DNA from 2 places in the Microbulbifer bruguierae genome. Region 2 is predicted to be linked to the other one. Evidence: predicted binding sites of a transcription regulator. Region 2 holds the regulator's gene; the other holds the start of a gene.
What was found. The regulator sigma-54, encoded in region 2, starts transcription at its own class of promoters, with help from an activator protein. The targets are predictions, from matches to a motif close to TGGCACANNNNTTGCNNT.
Positions count from the first base shown of each region.

Region 1 (3,419 bases), 1.4 Mb from region 2:
GCAGCATCATGCGCTTGAGGGTTACGCCCATGTAGGAGTCATCCACTTTTTCCAGAATCTCCGCTACCACTTCATCGAAGGGCACGGTGATGAATTTCACCCGGTGGGATGCGGCGTATTTTTCCCACAGGTAAAACGCCACTTCCTTTACTCCCAGTTCGTGCTGGCGCCCGCCCAGGTTGAAGAACAGGTAGTGGGTGCGGATGCCGCGCTTGATGGTGAGGTAGCTGGCCACAGTGGAGTCGAAACCGCCGGACACCAGCGAGATTACCGGATCCTGGGTGCCGAGCGGGAAGCCGCCAAGCCCCTGGTGCAGCTGCTCGATCACATTCAGCTTGTCGTGGCGGATTTCCAGTTTCACGGTGACGTCGGGGTTTTTCAGTTTTACACCGGCGGCATCGGTGTTCTGGTTGAGGCCACCACCTACAAACTGCTCCACGTCCAGAGACTGGAAATCGTGCTTGCCGGTGCGTTTTACACGCACACAAAAGGTTTTCCCGGTGAGCTGTGGGCCCCAAATGGCGAGAGTCTTCTGGTAGATATCGTCGAGATCGCCGAGGGGGAACTGCTGCACCTTGGCGAAGTTGGCAATGCCCGGGGTGTGCGCCAGTACCTCTTCAATGCGTTCGCAAAGGTGGGATACTGCATCCGGCGCGACGACATCAATCTTTTCCCAGTCCTTGCGCACCTGGATGCGGTCGTCCAGCTGTCGCATGAGCTTGCGCAGGTTGTCGGCCAGCTGGCGCGACATGCGCTTGCGCACCGGGTTGCTCTTGATGGTGATTTCTGGAAAAAATTTGACGACGAAATGCATAGGGAGTTGTGCCGGATACCACGGTTGAAATTGATGCCGGGATGAGACTGACGGACTTCCCGGAAAAGGTGGCGAATTATAAACTCGCTACCGGGAAATTGCTTGAGCACCGTTTTGGTGCTTTCTGTGACCAGGGAGGCCCAAAATGGTGCAAATTGCTATTTCGAAGCACCAATTTTGGGACTATCGTATTGGCTCCCACGGTCCCGGCTGGCGCAAATGGGTTCCTATAGCTCAATTTCCGGCCGCAGGCGGCCGTTTGCGGACACACTAACTTTTTTCCAGCCAGTTTGCCCCAATTTGGCACACTCCTTGCTTCGACAGTTGCCACAAGATAAAGCGAATTGGCGCGACACATAACTTTTCATTCTTGGAGGACTGCAATGTCAGCGAAAACGCTCGGACTCATCAAAGAGAGCGAAGCAAAATGGGTAGACCTGCGCTTCACCGATACCAAAGGTAAGGAACAACACGTTTCCATTCCTTCTAAGGAAGTTGGTGGCGAGTTCTTCGAAGAAGGCAAGATGTTCGATGGTTCTTCCATCGCTGGTTGGAAGGGCATCAACGAATCCGACATGATCCTGATGCCGGACGACGAAACTGCGTTCCTGGATCCGTTCACCGACGAAGCCACCGTAATCATTCGCTGTAACATCGTTGACCCGATCACCGGTCAGGGCTACGAGCGCGACCCGCGCTCCATCGCACTGCGCGCTGAAGAATACCTGAAGTCCACTGGCTACGGTGACACCGCTCTGTTCGGTCCGGAGCCCGAGTTCTTCGTATTCGACGACATCACCTGGGGTGCCGAAATGGGTGGCGCCTTCTACAAAATCAACTCCGAAGAAGCGGCCTGGTCTTCCGGCGCCAGCTACGCGGACGGCAACATGGGTCACCGCCCGGGCGTAAAAGGTGGTTACTTCCCGGTTCCGCCGGTTGACTCCCTGCACGACATCCGCGCCGCCATGTGTTCCGCCATGGAAGCCATGGGCCTGGAAATCGAAGTACACCACCACGAAGTGGGTACTGCTGGCCAGTGTGAAATCGGCGTTGGCGCCAACACCCTGACCAAGAAAGCGGACGAAGTTCAGATCCTGAAGTACGCGGTACACAACGTAGCGCACGCTTACGGCAAAACCGCCACCTTCATGCCCAAGCCGCTGGTAGGTGACAACGGTTCCGGTATGCACGTGCACCAGTCCTTCAGCAAGGACGGCGTTAACCAGTTCGCTGGCGACGCTTACGCTGGCCTGTCTGAAACTGCCCTGTTCTACATCGGCGGTATCATCAAGCACGCGCGTGCACTGAACGCCATCTGTAACTCTTCTACCAACTCCTACAAGCGTCTGGTTCCGGGCTTCGAAGCACCGGTTATCCTGGCTTACTCTGCGCGTAACCGCTCTGCGTCCATCCGCATTCCGTTCGTGCCGAGCCCGAAAGGCAAGCGTATCGAGACCCGTTTCCCGGATCCGACCGCCAACCCGTACCTGGCCTTCGCAGCGTTGCTGATGGCTGGCCTCGACGGCGTGAAGAACAAGATCCACCCTGGCGACGCGGCGGACAAAGACCTGTACGACCTGCCGGCGGAAGAGCTGGCCGAGTACCCGACCGTTGCTTCCAGCCTGGAACAGGCCCTGGACGCACTGGACGCGGACCGCGCCTTCCTGACCGAAGGTGGTGTATTCACCGACGACGCCATCGACGCCTTCATCTCCCTGAAGCGCGAAGAAGTTCAGCGTATCAACATGACCACTCACCCGGTTGAGTTTGAGCTGTACTACTCTTGCTAAGCGTTCTGCCAAGTAGCCCTGCTACGAGGCAGAGGTCATCGGTGCATTGCCCCGGCGTTTAACGCAAGGGCGGTGTAAAGATGGCGACAAAGCCCGCGCCTCTGGTGCGGGCTTTTTTTTTGTGTGGCAGATGGCTAGCCTTAACCTACGGCACAGTAAAAATGAGAGGCGGGACGGCCCATGATCAGACTGATTTCAGTGTTGCTGGCGCTGCTGGCGGCACCGGTAATGGCACAGCAGGAAACTTCTGCGGGCGAAGAGAAGGGCTCGTCAGCGCCCTCAGGTACCAGTGTTTACCGGAGTGTCGGCCCGGACGGCAAGGTGACATTCAGCGATACCCCGCCACCGGGTAAGAAAGCCGAAAAGATCAAAATAGGTCCCACCAATGTGCAACCGGTAGCGCCGCCGCTCCCCCTGCCTACCCGCAAGCTGTCGCCGCGGGACCAGGACGACAAGCGCTATGAGGATCGCGACCAGGGCCCGGTGGACTTTGCCATCGTCAGCCCGGTCAACGACGCCACCATCACTCCGGGGCAGCGGTTTATCGTGCTGCAGGTAGCGATGGAGCCGGTGCCGAGGGACGGTTATGCATTCTACGCCGTGATCGATGGCCAGCGCTGGTCCGGGATGTCCTCCGGCACCAGCCTGGATATCTCCGCGCTGGAGCGCGGCACCCATACCATCCAGGCGGTACTTGTGGGCACCGGAGGCGAGCCTCTGGCGCAGTCGCAGACCATTCAGGTCCATGTGAAGCGCCCCGGTGGCCAGGTGCCGGAGTTCCCCGCAGAACAGGCGCCACAGATGCCGAAAGCGCC
Region 1 covers NZ_CP118605.1:2,958,912-2,962,330, forward strand. The annotation lists gene thiI (tRNA uracil 4-sulfurtransferase ThiI) at 1-814, opposite strand, end outside; gene glnA (glutamate--ammonia ligase) at 1,198-2,604, shown strand; gene PVT68_RS12375 (DUF4124 domain-containing protein) at 2,785-3,419, shown strand, end outside.
Region 1: glnA (glutamate--ammonia ligase) is a predicted target of sigma-54. The motif match lies at 1,116-1,133, and genes of this name have one in related genera.

Region 2 (3,419 bases):
ACGCCGGCACACTTTCAGCAGCAGGTTGAAGAAAGCACCAACCCGGTCAAAGCCCGCGCCAAACGCATCGAATTTCAGGTAACCAATGATGCCCTGCAACTAACCGGCGAGGCCTTCGTGGACCGCGACGGTAACACCCTTTCCGCCGAGCGTATCGATTACGATCTCAACAGCGAACAGATGCAGGCCCAGGGCCAATCAGAGAAGAAGCGCGTGGAAATGATCTGGAAACCGGAAGCCAAGCCGGCAGAGAACAACCAGTAACTCCGCCCCACATCAAGATTGAGAATAACCAGGCAGCGATACTGCCAAGATATCGGATTTGACTATGCCGACGCTCAAAGCGTTACACCTCGCCAAGCAGTACAAAAAGCGCAAAGTTGTACACGATGTATCCGTCAGCGTCTCCAGTGGCCAGGTCGTCGGATTGCTGGGCCCCAACGGGGCTGGAAAAACCACCTGCTTTTACATGATCGCCGGACTGGTGCAGGCGGATGCCGGACAGGTACTGATCGACCACGAAGACATTACCGGACTGTCCATGCACGGCCGCGCCCGCAAGGGAATCGGTTACCTGCCCCAGGAGGCGTCGGTATTCCGCCGCCTGTCGGTACAGGACAACATCCTGTCCATTCTGGAAACCCGCAAGGACCTGGACCGCAATCAGCGCAAGCAGCAGCTGGAAGCCCTGCTGGAAGAATTCCACATCACGCATATCCGCGAGAGCCTGGGCATGGCACTTTCCGGCGGTGAACGCCGACGAGTGGAAATTGCCCGCGCACTGGCCACCAACCCGGCATTTGTATTGCTGGATGAACCCTTTGCCGGGGTGGACCCCATTTCCGTCAACGATATCAAGCAGATCATCCGCCATCTGCGGGATCGCGGAATCGGTGTGCTGATCACCGATCACCATGTGCGCGAGACCCTGGACATCTGTGAAATTGCTTATATCGTCAGCGAGGGCCATATCATCGCCGCAGGAGCCCCCACAGACGTCGCCGAAAACAAACAGGTAAAAGACGTCTATCTGGGACACGACTTCACTATCTGAGCGGATCCGAGTAGTTGCATCCACACTTCCCCGCTCCTATACAGATGTCTGTCACAATTCCGCACAACGACCCCCAACATTCCTCTCTGCTCACCAATTTTTCGGCACGCTTATTGCTTAACGTGCCGCTTGTGTTCCGTATGCCTCCGCGGTAGTCTGCAGCAAATGAGCTTTACGCCGCCGCTTCAAACCCAGAATTTGTCGCGGCGGATTCACGCCAGAATTTTCTGCCGGCACTACTCCTATGAAGCAGTCACTCCAGTTAAAACTCGGCACTCAGCTGACGATGACGCCGCAGCTGCAACAGGCTATCCGCCTGCTGCAACTGTCGACCCTGGACCTGCAGCAGGAAATCCAGTCCGCACTGGACAGCAACCCGTTACTCGAAGCGGATTTTGACGAGCACGCCGGCGAATCTCATCAGGAACAGAACACCCCCTCTCAGGAGGGAGCCCAGCGCGAAGACAGCGACGGCGCAGCTGACACAAAAAATGACGCCAGCGCTGACAGCGACTGGAATAGTGACATCCCTGACGACCTGCCGGTCGACACCCGCTGGGACGACATCTATACCAACAACAGCTACCAGGGCAACGAGGGCGAAGACTACGCCCTCGAGCAACGCAATGCCGCATCAGAAAGCCTGCAGGACAGCCTCCTCTGGCAACTCAACCTGACGCCGCTGACTGCCGAAGACAAGCACATTGGCGAAGCCCTGGTTGACGCTATCGCCCCTAACGGTTTTCTGGTTGCGGAGCTGGAAGAGATAGCCGTCGCAATTGGCGTGGATGTCGACGAAGTGCAGGCGGTACTGAAAACCATCCAGCAGTTTGAACCGGTGGGCTGTGGCGCCCGCGATCTGCGCGAGAGCCTGATGTTACAGCTGCGGCAACTGCCTGAGCAGACCCCCTGGCTGCCACAGGCGCTGATCGTAGTCGGCCAGCACCTGGACCTGCTGGGCAAGCGGGACTTCCGTCAGCTGAGCCGGCGCACCCGTCTCAGCGAAGCACAATTGGGCGAAGTCATGCGCCTGATTCAGACTCTCACCCCCTACCCCGGCGAAGCCTTTGGTGGCGAAGAGCCCCAGTACGTGGTTCCAGACGTGATCGTGAGCCGCAAGCAACAGCGCTGGGTAGTGGAGCTGAACCCGGAAACCACCCCCAAACTGCGCATCAATGACGCCTATGCCTCCCTGATAAAGCGCGCAGACAACTCCACCGAAAACAACTACCTGCGCGATAACCTGCAGGAGGCGCGCTGGTTCCTGAAAAGCCTGCAGAGCCGGCACGAAACCCTGCTCAAGGTGGCAACCTGTATCGTCGAGAAACAACAGGGCTTTTTCGAACAGGGTCCGGAAGCCATGAAGCCGATGGTGCTGGCCAATATTGCCGAAACTATCGGCATGCACGAATCCACCATTTCCCGGGTAACCACCCAGAAGTACATGCTCACTCCCCGCGGGGTTTTCGAGCTCAAGTACTTCTTCTCCAGCCACGTGAGCACCGATTCTGGCGAGGATGCCTCGTCCACCGCCATCCGCGCCCTGATCCGCAAGCTCATTGACGGCGAGCAGCCGCGCAAGCCACTATCCGATAACAAGATTACCCAGGAGCTAGACGCCCAGGGCATCAAGGTAGCCCGGCGCACCGTAGCCAAATATCGCGAGTCCATGGGAATCCCTTCGTCTAGCGAGCGCAAGCGACTGGTCTGACTGTAACAGTCAAAATATGGGCGCAGTAACCTCTCTTCGTACACTTTCTGGACAACCAATAGCCAGACATTGAGTGTATCCTTCCATTCTGGCGCACTTCCTAGTAGGGTGCCGCCCTGTGCGGGGGTGCAGCCAGTTTGTGCTGAACCCGATGAGGAGAAATCCATGCCGACCAACATCAGTGGCCACCACGTAGAAGTGACTCCGGCGATTCGCGATTACTGCCTGACCAAACTGGACAAACTCTCCCGCCACCACGACCTGATCACCAATACTGAGGTCATTCTTTCCGTCAGCAAACTGATCCAGAAAGCCGAAGCGCGGATTCACGTGAATGGCAAGGATGTGTATGCAGACTCGGAAGCGGACGATATGTATGCGGCGATTGATGCGTTGACCGACAAACTCGACCGGCAACTGCTTAAACACAAAGAAAAGTTACGCAGTCACCGCTAGACCGCTAGCGTTGGACCACCAGCAAGATATGACATTGGACGCACTACTCTCTCCCCGCCTGAGCCTTTGCCACCTGGCGGGGAGCAGCAAGAAAAAGCTGTTACTCAACATCGCCCAGGCGATTTCTGAACAATACCCAGAACTGGATTCGGACACTGTGTTCAACCAGCTGGTAGCCCGGGAGCGCCTGGGCTCCAC
Region 2 covers NZ_CP118605.1:1,559,247-1,562,665, forward strand. The annotation lists gene lptA (lipopolysaccharide transport periplasmic protein LptA) at 1-264, shown strand, start outside; gene lptB (LPS export ABC transporter ATP-binding protein) at 329-1,054, shown strand; gene PVT68_RS06685 (RNA polymerase factor sigma-54) at 1,299-2,765, shown strand; gene hpf (ribosome hibernation-promoting factor, HPF/YfiA family) at 2,931-3,221, shown strand; gene ptsN (PTS IIA-like nitrogen regulatory protein PtsN) at 3,250-3,419, shown strand, end outside.